2 regions of the Shinella sp. genome follow, and region 2 is predicted to be linked to the other one. Evidence: predicted binding sites of a transcription regulator. Region 2 holds the regulator's gene; the other holds the start of a gene.
What was found. Region 2 encodes LexA, which represses DNA repair genes until DNA is damaged. Its sites were predicted from a motif close to TGTTCNNNNTGTGTTCNG; they were not measured.

Region 1: a site for LexA is predicted at 5,472-5,489, ahead of ACT6VE_RS03020 (ATP-dependent helicase). Genes of this name have one in related genera too.

The regions. Positions count from the first base shown of each region.
Region 1 covers NZ_JBQVPI010000001.1:650,991-657,729, forward strand. The annotation lists gene ACT6VE_RS03010 (tlde1 domain-containing protein) at 1-1,009, shown strand, start outside; gene ACT6VE_RS03015 (methyl-accepting chemotaxis protein) at 1,235-2,938, shown strand; gene ACT6VE_RS03020 (ATP-dependent helicase) at 2,971-5,430, opposite strand; gene ACT6VE_RS03025 (carboxymuconolactone decarboxylase family protein) at 5,534-5,947, opposite strand; gene ACT6VE_RS03030 (cyclase family protein) at 5,998-6,739, opposite strand, start outside.
Region 2 covers NZ_JBQVPI010000034.1:3,824-10,562, reverse strand. The annotation lists gene lpxB (lipid-A-disaccharide synthase) at 1-33, shown strand, start outside; gene gltA (citrate synthase) at 63-1,352, opposite strand; gene ACT6VE_RS30445 (hypothetical protein) at 1,401-1,607, shown strand; gene ACT6VE_RS30440 (ComEC/Rec2 family competence protein) at 1,660-3,948, shown strand; gene lexA (transcriptional repressor LexA) at 4,207-4,929, opposite strand; partial or broken gene ACT6VE_RS30430 (IS3 family transposase) at 5,392-6,127, shown strand; partial or broken gene ACT6VE_RS30425 (IS3 family transposase) at 6,274-6,739, opposite strand, start outside.

The DNA.
Region 1 (6,739 bases), on a different contig from region 2:
CGCGTCCCTTCACGGCAAGCCTGTGGTGACCGACAGGAACCGTGTCGAGCGCACGGTGAAGATCGCAAAGTTCTCCCGGCTCTCGCAGCCTTCGGAAAGTGAACGCCGCCAAAGGCAATTGACGGCCGAAGCGGTACAGGTCGCGCACCAGCGCCGGATTTCCATCCAGCTGGCCTCCGCCGTCAAGCGGGAGAAGGCCAAGGCGGCTCTCATCGAGGCGGCCATTGCGCGTGCCGAGCGCTCCGTCGAGCAGGAAAAGGCGATCACCGGTCAGCCGACCATGGTGACGGCGCTGCTTCCCGACGAATCCGCCCGCAAGGACATCCAGCCCTTCGGCCTCGTCATGCAGAAGCCGGAGATCGACGAGGAAAGCATCCTCAGCGAAATTCCCCTGCCGGAAGCCAAGCCGGCGCTTGAGACCGTTACCATCGAGCGCAAGCCGGTGGAAGAAAAACCGGTCGCCCGCACCAAGCGCGAAAAGCAGGACGACAAGGAAGACGTCGCCATCGCGAAGCCAGAGCGCTCGCTGTTCAATGATTTCTTCAAGAGCAAGGGCAGCGGGGGAACCGGCTGGCCGGGCAAGGGTACGAGGGTGGCGATCTATGACGTCTCCAACGCGACCGTCTACATGCCCGACGGCACGAAGCTGCGTGCCCATTCCGGCATCGGCAAGATGCGCGACAACCCGGACTATGAGCACATCAAGATGACAGGCCCGACGCCGGCCGGCATCTACCGCCTGAAGATGCGCGAGCGGCGCTTCCACGGCGTCGAGGCGATCCGCATGACGTCGATCGACGGCCGTGACCCGAAGAACCGCACGGGCCTGCTGACGCACACCAACCTGCTGCGCGGCCAGAAAGGCTCGCACGGCTGCGTCGCCTTCCAGAACTACGAGCCGTTCCTCAATGCTTTCAAGCGTGGCCACATCAACATGATGGTCGTGGTACCGGAGCTGCCGTCGTCGCGCACGCGGCTCGCGGCGCTCTACCGCAAGGCCGGCGCCTGAGATTTACGGATATTTGTGATGACACCGGCGCCGTGTGCGCCGGTTTTTTCATGCGCGCTCTTTCCAGCGCGCATTCATATGATTTTTTTCTGAATGTTACGCCGAACACCAGTTTGGTTTAGCAATTGCTAAGAATTTTCAGCCAATTCTAATAGGACTGCCGGATTGGCCGGTTCTTTGACTGTTTCGTGCTGGGGATGACACGTGACCGCTTTCGATTTTGGAATGGATGCCCGCGCCGTGCTTGCTGCGATGAAACGTTCGCAAGCGATCATCGAGTTCGACCTGACGGGCAAAATCTTGCATGCCAACGAGAATTTCCTGCAAGCCGTCGGCTACCAACTGTCGGAGATCGTCGGTCAGCATCACCGCATCTTCGTTGAACCGTCTGAAGCCAAATCGACGGACTACGCATCCTTCTGGGCCAGTCTCGCCGAGGGCCATTTCGACCAGCGCCAGTACAAGCGCATCGCCAAGGGCGGCCGCGAGATCTGGATCGAGGCATCCTACAATCCGGTCTTCCGCGGCAAGAAACCCTACAAGGTGGTGAAGTTCGCAACCGATATCACCGCGGCGAAGCAGAAAGCGCTGGAGGACGAGGGCAAACTCACGGCACTCGGTCGCGCGCAGGCGGTCATCGAATTTTCGCCGAAGGGCGATATCCTGACGGCGAACCAGAACTTCCTGTCGGCGCTTGGCTATGACCTGTCCGAAATCGTCGGCCGCCATCATTCGCTGTTTTGCGCGGCGGACTATGCAGCGAGCGCGGAGTACAAGCGTTTCTGGCAAAGGCTGGCCGAAGGTCACTTTGTTTCCGACCAGTTCACCCGCATCGCAAAGGGTGGCGGCAAGATCCACATCCAGGCCTCCTACAACCCGATCTTCGATGCCGACGGCAAGGTGTTCAAGGTGGTGAAGTTCGCCACCGACATGACGCAGCGCGTGCAGGCGATCGAGGAGATCGGCGCGGGTCTTGGGCGGCTTGCCGAATGCAATATCCGCATGACGATCGACAGCCAGTTCGTGCCCGAATTCGAGCCGCTGCGCCGCGACTTCAACAACGCGATCAGCGCGTTCCAGGAAACCCTGTCGCAGGTACTTGACCAGACGCATATGCAAAACCGCAGTGGCCAGGACATGCGCAAGGCTGCGGAGGATCTTTCCGAGCGCACCCGCCGGCAGGCTGTCGCCCTCGAAGAGACGGCTGCAGCATTGACGCAGGCGACCGTCGCCGTGCGCTCTTCGACCGATCGCACACGGGAAACCCGCAAGCTCGTGCAGGATGCCCGTGCCTCCGCCAACACCTCTGCCAATGTCGTGAACGACACGGTGAGCGCCATGCAGCGGATCGAGTCCGCCTCGAGCGAGATCAGCCAGATCATCGGCGTCATCGACGAGATCGCCTTCCAGACCAATCTCTTGGCGCTCAATGCCGGCGTCGAGGCGGCGCGTGCCGGCGAGGCCGGTCGCGGCTTTGCGGTCGTGGCCCAGGAAGTGCGCGAGCTTGCGCAGCGCTCGGCCAAGGCCGCCCGCGAGATCAAGACACTGATCACCAATTCCAGCGCCGAGGTTCAGGATGGCGTGCGTCTTGTCGGCGAGACGGGCCGGGCGCTGCGTGAAATCGGAAACTTTGTCGAAGAGATCGACCACAATGTCGATGCCATCGCGACGTCTGCCGCCGAGCAGGCGAGCGGGCTGGAGGAAATCAGCGCTGCCGTGAGCGACGTGGACCGGATCACCCAGGAAAACGCTGCCATGGTGGAGCACACGACGTCCACCAGCCAGTCGCTTGCCGAAGGCGCGATAACGCTGAGCGAGTTGGTGAACCGCTTCCAGCTCAATCGCCGTGCCCTTCGCCGTGACGGAAGCGAAATCTGGACACCGCAAGAACGTGCCGCCCGTCTCGGAGGCATGCGCAAGGCCTCCTGATACCCCGATGACGGGGCCGTTTGGCGGTCCCGTCAGACCTTTTCGACGAAGCCGTCCAGCACGCGCTTCTGGCCGGCGCGGTCGAAATCGATCGTCAGCTTGTTGCCTTCGATCGCCGCCACATTGCCATTGCCGAACTTGGTGTGAAAAACGCGGTCGCCGACGGAAAATTTCGACGGTTCGGTCGTGGTCGACTTTGCCACCAGTTCACCGTCGATGGTGCGCGAGCGCGGCCCGGATTCGCCGTAGCCGATGCGCTCCACGGCATGTCCGGAGCGGGAACCCCAGTTATCGCGGGTCGCATCCGTGCGGTTCGTCTGCGCACGGCGCCAGCCGGGTGTCGAATAGCTGTTCTGGAACGGCTCCTGCTTGTCGAAGCGCGACTGGCCATAACCACCGCGGCCGTAACCGCCATAGGATTGCTCGACCTCGGCCACTTCGACATGCGCTTCCGGCAGTTCGTCCAGGAAGCGCGACGGCAGCGTTGATTGCCAGAGGCCGTGGATGCGGCGGTTCGAGACGAACCAGATGTGGCAGCGCCGTTTGGCGCGCGTAATGCCGACATAGGCGAGGCGGCGTTCCTCCTCCAGACCGTTGCGGCCGCCCTCGTCGAGTGCGCGCTGGTGCGGGAACAGGCCTTCCTCCCAGCCGGGCAGGAAGACGGTCTCGAATTCGAGGCCCTTGGCCGAGTGCAGCGTCATGATCGAGACGGCGTCGAGTTCGGCGTTCTGCTCGGCATCCATGACGAGCGATACGTGGTCCAGGAAGCCGCGCAGCGACTCGAAGGCCTCCATCGAGCGGATGAGTTCTTTCAGGTTTTCAAGGCGTCCCGGGGCTTCGGCAGACTTGTCTGCCTGCCACATGGCGGTATAGCCGCTCTCGTCGAGAACCTTCTCGGCAAGATCGGTATGCGGCGTGGTTTCCAGAAGCGACTGCCAGCGGCGGAAATCGGTGACGACGTCGAAAAGCGCCTTGCGCGCCTTGGGCTTCAGCTCGTCCGTCTCGATGATATCCGCGGCGGCGGCCAGCATGGGGATGTCGCGGGCGCGGGCATAGTCGTGCAGGTTGCGGATCGTCGTATCGCCGAGGCCGCGCTTCGGTGTGTTGACGATGCGCTCGAAGGCGAGGTCGTCGGCCGGCTGGCTGACGAGGCGGAGATAGGCCATGGCATCGCGGATCTCGAGCCGCTCATAGAAGCGCGGGCCGCCGATGACACGGTAGTTCAGGCCGAGTGTGACGAACCGGTCTTCGAATTCGCGCATCTGGAAGGAGGCGCGCACGAGGATCGCCATGTCGTTGAGCTTGTGTTGCTTGCGCTGGAGCTGCTCGATTTCCTCGCCGACGGCACGGGCTTCCTCTTCGGAGTCCCATGCCGCATGCACCACGACCTTGTCGTCGTCCGGATCTTGGCGATCGGTGAAGAGCGTCTTGCCGAGGCGATCCTCGTTGTGCGCGATCAAATGGCCGGCGGTGCCAAGAATGTGGGCGGTCGAGCGGTAGTTGCGCTCCAGCTTGACGACCTTGGCGCCGGGAAAATCCTTCTCGAAGCGCAGGATGTTGTCCACTTCCGCACCACGCCAGCCATAGATCGACTGGTCGTCGTCACCGACGCAGCAGACGTTCTGCGGCGTGCCCTTGGGGCGCTGCGCCAGCAGGCGCAGCCACATGTACTGGGCGGTGTTGGTATCCTGGTATTCGTCGACGAGGATGTAGCGGAATTTCTGGTGATACTCGGCCAGCACGTCCGGATTGGCGCGGAACATGCGGATCGGGTGCAGCAGCAGGTCGCCGAAGTCGCAGGCGTTCAGTGTCTTCAGGCGGTTCTGGTAGGCGATGTAGAGTTCGCGGCCCTTGCCGTTGGCGAAGGCACGGGCGTCACCCTCCGGGATCTGTGCCGGGTCGAGGCCCTTGTTCTTCCAGCCGTCGATCATGCCGGCGAACTGTTTGGCCGGCCAACGCTTGTCGTCGATGCCCTCGGCCTGGAGAATCTGCTTGATCAGGCGCACCACGTCATCGGTGTCGAGGATCGAAAAATCCGAGCGCAGGCCGACGAGTTCGGCATGACGGCGCAGCAGCTTGACCCCGATGGAGTGGAACGTGCCAAGCCAGGGCATGCCCTCGACGGCACCGCCGACGAGAAGCCCGATGCGCTCCTTCATCTCGCGCGCCGCCTTGTTGGTGAAGGTCACGGCAAGCAGCTGGCTGGGGAAGGCGCGGCCGGTGGCGAGGATATGGGCGATGCGCGTCGTCAGCACGCGCGTCTTGCCCGTGCCGGCGCCGGCGAGCACCAGAAGGGGTCCGTCGACCGTCTCCACCGCCTCGCGCTGCTCGGGATTGAGGCCGGAAAGATAGTCCGGCGCCCGGCCGGAATCCCGGGCCGCCATGGCGCGCGCAGCAATGCCGCCGCCGGCCGGCTTCGCCGGCGCTACGGGTTTTTTGGCGAGCTGCGGGTCTTCATCGAAGAAGGGAATGTCGTCGTAACCGCTGATCATGCGGCTCAATGTAGTGATTCGGGTCCGAAAGACCAGTTTTCTGTTCTGCTTTTATTCCATACGGGGAAACGGAAACCGAAAGATTGTGGAAAGTCGCGTTTGTTCAGGCCTTTGTGCGGTCGGCATCGAAGGCGCTGTCCACGGGCAGTTGAAGGGCCGTGGCAAGCTGGTTCGTCTTGCCGGCGAGCGAGACGATGGCGAGCAGTTCGGCATGTTGCGCATCCGTCATGCCCTTCGCCTTGGCGGCGGCGGTGTGGGAGTGAACGCAGTAGCTGCAACCGTTCGTCACCGAAACGGCGATATAGAGCATTTCCTTGACCAGCGGGTCGAGCGTCGACGGTGTCGCCATCACGGCCTTCACCTCGGTCCAGGTGCGCTCCAGCAGTGCGGGATCGAAGGCGAGGTAGCGCCACATATTGTTGACGAAATCCGACTTGCGGGTGGTGCGGATATCGTCGAACACCGCCTTGACGCGCGGATCGGCTTCGACGTCTTCGGCGGGCTTGACGGTGCTCATGGTTTTCTCCTGAAGGAAGGGCCGGCGGAAAGACCGCCGGCCGATGTCGTTTAGACCAGCGCGATGACGCGGGACGGGCCACCCGTGCCGCCCCGCACCTTCGGCGCACCGACGATGAGCGTTGCGCCCTTGGCCGGAAGCTGGTCCAGATTGGCGGCAGCTTCAAGCCCCCAATGGCCGGAGGCTAGCCAGGCATAGTGCGTGGCGAAGTCCGGCGAGATGCCGTAGTCGAGCGACAACGTATCGACGGCGATGCCGACGGCGCTCGAATTTTCCGCCAGATACTGCACGGCTTCGACATGGAAGCCGGGGAAGTGCATCTTGCCCTCGGCATCGGCATTGCGGAATTTTTCGGTACCGAGATGTTTGTCCCAGCCGGAGAGGAGCGCCACGCAGGCCTTTTCCGGCAGGTCGCCATTGGTGGCAATCCACGCCTTGATGTCATCCGGCGTCAATTGCGCATCCGGGTTGGCATCGGCCTTCGCGCGGATGTCGATGACGGCAAGCGGTACGACGAGGTCGGAGACCGGTATTTCGGCGACCGACTTGCCGTCTTCGGAAAAGTGCAGCGGCGCATCGAGATGCGTGCCGGTATGCTCGTTCACACGCAGTTCGAACAGATTGAACTTGTGTTCCTTATAATTGAACTTCTGCTCGCGCCAGAACTGCTGCTGTCCGAAAAAGGTCGGAAACTCCTCGTAGAGTTCGTGGGTTAGATCTGTGGCCTTCGTCGGTGCCTGAGCCAAAGCCGGGCTAAGTACGCCGGAACTGGCGGCGGCAACGGTTGCCGCT
Region 2 (6,739 bases):
CTTCTCGCAACAAAAAAGCCCGGTCGAAACTGACCGGGCTTTTTCATTTCATCTTTTCGCTATCAGCGCTTGGAAACTGGCACGTAATCGCGCTTCGGTTCGCCGATATAGAGCTGGCGCGGGCGGCCGATGCGCTGTTCCGGATCTTCGATCATCTCGTTCCACTGGGCGATCCAGCCGACCGTGCGGGCGAGCGCGAAGAGCACGGTGAACATGGTGGTGGGGAAGCCCAGCGCCTTCAGCGTGATGCCGGAGTAGAAGTCGATGTTCGGATAGAGCTTCTTCTCGATGAAGTACTCGTCCGTCAGCGCGATGCGCTCGAGTTCCATCGCGACTTCCAGCATCGGATCGTCCTTGATGCCGAGCTCGTTGAGAACCTCGTGCGTCGTCTTCTGCATGATGCGCGCGCGCGGATCGTAGTTCTTGTAAACGCGGTGGCCAAAGCCCATCAGACGGAACGGATCGTTCTTGTCCTTGGCGCGGGCGACATATTCCGGAATACGATCGACCGAACCGATTTCGGCGAGCATGTTCAGGGCCGCTTCGTTGGCGCCGCCATGCGCTGGGCCCCAGAGGCAGGCAATGCCGGCCGCGATGCAGGCGAACGGGTTGGCGCCCGACGAGCCGGCGAGGCGCACTGTGGAGGTCGACGCGTTCTGCTCATGATCGGCATGCAGGATGAAGATGCGATCCATGGCGCGAGCCAGAACCGGGTTCGCCACATAGTCTTCGCACGGCACGGCAAAACACATGCGCAGGAAGTTCGACGCATAGTCGAGGTCGTTCTTCGGGTAAACGAAGGGCTGGCCGATATGGTATTTGTAGGCCATGGCGGCGATCGTCGGCATCTTGGCGATCATGCGCAGCGATGCAACCATGCGCTGGTGCGGGTCGGTGATGTCGGTCGAGTCGTGATAGAAAGCCGAGAGCGCGCCGACACAGCCGCACATGACGGCCATCGGGTGGGCGTCACGGCGGAAGCCGGTGAAGAAGCGCGACATCTGCTCGTGCACCATGGTGTGGTGCGTGACGCGGTGGTCGAAGTCATCCTTCTGCGCCTTGGTCGGCAGTTCGCCGTACAACAGCAGGTAGCAGGCTTCGAGGAAATCGCCGTGTTCGGCCAGCTGCTCGATCGGATAACCGCGGTGCAGCAGAACGCCTTCGTCACCATCGATATAGGTGATCTTCGATTCGCAAGAGGCGGTGGAGGTGAAGCCGGGATCGTAGGTGAAGGTGCCGGTATTCTTGTACAGCGTGCCGATGTCGATCACATCGGGGCCGATCGTACCGGATCGCGTCGGCAAGTCCACCGTCTTGCCACCGACCGACACACCCGCGCTAGTTCCTGTCATAACGATCCTCCGTTGTTTCCAATGGTGGCACGAAGCTGTGCCGTATCCATGAACATGCTCGTTTTGCTAACCCATTTGTCCGATGCTGCCAAGCAATACGAAAGGCAAATTGTGCATTGCGAAAACAGGCTTTCCGGCAACGCAATATCTACCCTTTCCATGAAGTTGCAAGCAACTTTTGAGGGTGCTTTCCTCGATGCGGAGGGCGCATCCTTTATGCCCGGCTTAGCGTTTTCGACGCGTACTGCAGATTGAAGATTTCTCCATTCGATTGCATAGTGCCAGTGGGAACGGGTGGGGCCGAGCCATGGCCAGGATCGACATCGCGGAACGGTGGACGGCGTCCGAGGCTGATGCCTGGCGCGGTGCGCCCGCCGAGGAAACTCCACCGGTCGCGCCACTTGAAAAACCACGCCGGCTGGTCTTCGTTCTTCTCCTGCGTGCCGCCAGTCATCTCTACGAACGCCTTGCAAGGCGGCAAACGCTGGCAGCCGCCTTTGCCGAGGAGCGCGCGCACGGTCATTTCCTCCTCTTCGTTCCAGTCTTCCTCGGTGCGGGCGCCGCGCTGTGGTTTTCCGCAGAGTCGGATCCGTCGCCCTATGCGCTGATCCTGCTTGCCTGTGCAGCGCTCTGGCCCGCCTTGCGGTTGCGGCATCGCGAAGGCCTCGTGGCGCTCGCGGCGGGTGGCGCGTTCCTCATCCCGCTCGGCATGCTGCTTGCTGCTGCCGAGACCGCCCGCCTTGGCACCATCATCCTGGATGCGCCGGTGACAACGGAGGTGAGGGGCCGCGTCCTTTCTCGCGAGAGCGACGATCGCGGTGCAATCCGCTATCGCATTGCACTCGAAACCACGCGCGAGCCCACCCTGAAGCGCGCGCCCGGCGTGGTTACGCTACTCGCCCGAAGCCGGCATGAGCCGATTGCCATCGGCGGCGGCATTGCGGGGCGCGCGCGCCTTGGCCCACCCTCTGGTCCTGCGTTGGCGGGGCTCAACGACTTCACCTTCGATGCGTATTTCGCCGGCACGGGCGCTGTTGGCTACTTTTACAGAGCGCCCACCGCCGTGGCGGTAGACGAACCCGGGCTGGACGACAGGATACGGCAACGGATCGCCGCATGGCGAAACAACCTCACCGAGCATATTCGGGGACGCATCGGCGGGGACGCGGGGGCCATCGCCGCTGCCCTTGTCACCGCGGAGCAGCGGGCGATCGGGGAGGATACGGTGGAAGCGCTGCGGCAGGCGGGCCTTGCCCATGTCCTCGCCATTTCCGGACTGAACATGGTGCTCGCCGCCGGGACCTTCCTCGTCGGTGCGCGCATGCTGATGGCGCTGATTCCAGGCTTTGCAGAGCGCTACCCGACCAAAAAGTTCGCGGCCGGCGGCGCCCTGGTGATGGTGACGCTCTACATTCTGGTTTCGGGTGGCGCGATCTCCGCGGTGCGGTCCTGGATCATGATCTGCGTGATGCTCATCGCCGTCCTCTTCGGGCGAGCGGCCATCAGCCTGCGCAACGTGGCGATCTCGGCGATCCTCATCCTGCTGGTCACGCCCTCTGCCGTGACGAATCCCGGTTTTCAAATGTCCTACGCCGCAACGCTCGGCCTTGTTGCCGGCTACGCCGCGTGGCGCGAGCGTCCGGTTCAGCGCGAAAGCCGGGGAGGGCCGTTTGCGCTCTTTGGCGGCGCTGCCGGCCGCTTCTTCGGCGGACTCATCCTCTCCTTGCTGATCGGCGGCTTTGCGACACTGATCTACTCCATCGGCCATTTTCACCGCATCCCGGCCTGTGGGCTTGCTGGCAACCTGCTGGCCATGCCGTTGATCAGCGTCATCGTCATGCCCTTCGGTCTCATCGCCGTTCTCCTGATGCCCTTTGGCCTCGATGCCATTCCCTTTGCGATCATGGGCAAGGGCATCGAGTGGATGATCATGCTTTCGACATGGGTTGCTAGCTGGAAGGGCGAGGTCGTCACCGGCCGCATCCCTGAGATCGCCTTCCTGCTCATCGGCATCGGCGGCGGCCTTGTCTGCCTTCTGCGGACCCGGCTGCGCCACGCCGGCACGCTTCTCGTCGTCTTCGGTATCCTTGTCGCCTGCTGGCCCGGCGGAGGCACGAGGCCGGAGATTCTCGTGTCGGAAGATGGCCGCCTGGTTGCGATTCTGCTTGGCGAAAAAGCAGCGGTCAACCGCGCCAGCCCCCCGGATTTCATCTACGCGCAATGGCGGCGCGCCCTTCGCCTCGACGGATTGATGAAACCTGAAATTCGTAAAACGGACGGACTGGCGGTGGAAGCCAAGAACGCAGAGCCCACAAACAAGGTCAGGCAGAAGCGGCCCCGCCGAAAAGCGGACCGGCAAAAGGCCAAAGCAGCCATGGCCGCAGCACTCGATGCAGCCCGCATCCGCACCGGCTTCATCTGCGAGACAAAAGCCTTTTGCGCCGCTGTTTCACCCAGCGGATGGCGTATCGTGGCGCTGGAAGACCTCGCCTTCCTCGGTACGGCGTGCGACGGGCGGATCTCGTCATCGTGCCGGTGGCAATCCGGCTGGAGACTTGCCGCTCAGGTGCGCGCCTCATCACGGTTCGACATTTGAGGCAGACCGGCGCCCTGGAAATCCAGTCGGCGGTCGATCAAGCACACCCCGTCGTCTCCGACACCCTCTTTGGCTCGGCCGTCGAAACGCTTCACCGCCCCTGGTCACGACACCGCACATACGATTGGCGCACAGCTACTTATGACGCTGGCAAGGGCGATTAAAGCATGTCGCGATATTTCAGCTTCACGTCTCGCGCTTTGGGTATCCGATTTTTCGCATGTCGCTCTGGCGCTGCACGCGCTTACGCGACAGGCTTTAATGGTAGCGGCGAATGAGGCCGACGAGCTTGCCCTGGATCTTGACGCGATCCGGCCCGAAAATACGGGTTTCGTAGGCCGGATTGGCGGCCTCAAGCGCAATCGATGCACCCTTGCGGCGGAAGCGCTTCAGCGTCGCTTCCTCATCATCGACCAGCGCCACGACGATTTCACCGGGATTGGCAGTGTTCGTATTGCGAATGATGACAGTGTCGCCGTCGAGGATACCGGCCTCGATCATCGAATCGCCCTTGACCTCCAGCGCATAATGCTCCCCGCCACCGATCATTTCTGCAGGCACAGTGATTTCATGGGTATTGTTCTGGATGGCCGAGATGGGCACACCCGCCGCGATACGCCCCATGACCGGCACGGAAACGGAGGAGGGCATGTCTGCCTGGCTTGACGTGCGCTGGGGCGGCGCAGCTGTTACCTGTTGCTTCCCGAGACTCCCCTCGATGACGGCCGGGGAAAAGCCGCGTCGCGGTTGCAGGCTGGGCGAATACGCCTCCGGAAGCTTGATGACTTCCAGTGCGCGTGCGCGATTGGGCAGGCGACGAATGAAGCCTCGCTCTTCGAGTGCCGTAATCAGCCGGTGGATACCCGATTTCGATGCAAGATCCAGAGCATCCTTCATTTCGTCGAAAGATGGCGGTATGCCAGATTCCTTCATCCGTTCATGGATGAACAAGAGAAGTTCCTGTTGCTTACGTGTCAACATCGCCGCCCACTCCAGAATCGCGAAACAAATATAGAACATACACTATCTGTTCCATATGTGTTCTGCAAGAGCCGCGCCTGCAGAGGCTGTGTTGGTGGCGTGGAAATTAATCCAGATTTCGGTCCTTGAAATGGCGACAATTAATCTAGATTCCAATACAATAAGGTTCTGAAATTTCGATACTTTTTCGCGACGAAACCGCCAGAATCACCAAAAGTGTGACTTTTAAATTCAGCTAGCCTTCTATGCTATTGATTTCGTTTAATAATAATAACTTATTCGATGTTTCTAAGTTCCATAATACTCCATCTTGCGGATTTGGCTATTGAACACGGTTTGTGGCATTTAGCTCAACGATGAGTTCCAAAATGTTGGCTGGTTCGGCGTCGCGAAATTCATCAACATGAATAGCCCTGAGATTTGTAGACGTCTTCCTTCCTAAATTTGAGGTAGTAGGCGGATATGGGCAAAGCTAATTTCAGCGACGATTTTAAGCGTGACGCGGTGCGTCAGATCACTGAGCGGGGCTATCCGGTTTCGGAAGTTTCGCAGCGGCTGGGTGTCAACCAGCATTCTCTCTATGAGTGGAAGAAGAAGTTTTCTTCGACGCCCGGTGAGCAGGGTAGTTACCAGGCAAAAGAGATCAGGTGGCTCAAGAAGGAGCTGGCGCGTCTCACCCAGGAACGCGACATATTATAAAAAATGCCACCGTGTATTTCGCTAGGGATGCAAAGTAAAGTACGCGTTCATTGCCCAGCATCAACAGCGGTTTTCGGTGCGAATGATGTGCCGCCTGTTCCGCATCCATCCCGGCGGGTTTTATGCTTGGCTTCGGATGCCGTTGAGCAAGCGTGCCTGCGAGGACAAGCGGCAGATCGATCTGCTCCAGACGGCTTGGGAAGAGATCGGCAAGGTCTACAGCTATCACAAGCTTCATGACGACCTGCTCGATCACGGCGAGACATGCTGCCCCAACCGGGCTGCCCGCCTGACCCGGATTGCCGGTATCAAGGCTCAGATCGGCTACAAACGCCGTCCCAGCGTCTATGGTGGCAGACCTTCCGTTGTCATCGACAACACGCTGGATCGGCAATTCGACGTCGAGGCTCCAGACAAGGTCTGGGTCACCGACATCATCTACATCCGTACCAGCGAAGGTTTTGCCTATCTGGCCGTCGTCATAGATCTTTATTCCCGGTGACCTTCCCCTGAACTTTCCTCCGGCAGCGATTAGAGCCTCGGCGGTTTTTGATACGCCAAATGGCGCGGTGTGAGCAACCGGCTCCAACGCTACGCGAAGCTTCCACATCGCGTAGCGTTGGAGCCGGTTGCGGCGATGATCCCGGCATAGTCTGCCGGGGTCTGGTATCCGAGCAATGAGTGCGGCCGGAAATTGTTGTAATCGTCCGCCTATTCCGCGATGGCGCTGCGGGCGTGGTCGAGGCCGAAGAACAGGCTCTCATTGAGCAACTCGTCGCGCATGCGGCCGTTGAAGCTCTCGATATATCCATTCTGCATTGGCTTTCCTGGCGCGATGTAGTGCCACTCGACCTTATGATCCTTCGACCAGGCAAGGATGGCATTCGAGGTCAGTTCGGTCCCATTGTCGGAGACAATCATGCCGGGCTTGCCTCGCCGTTCAATAAGCGTCGTCAGTTCTCGTGCGACACGACGACCGGAGATCGATGTGTCCGAGATTGCCGCCAAGCATTCGCGCGTGACGTCGTCGACAACGTTGAGCACACGCAAGCGTCTGCCGCAGGAGAACTGGTCGTGAACGAAATCCAGCGACCAGCGGGCATTTGCCTTT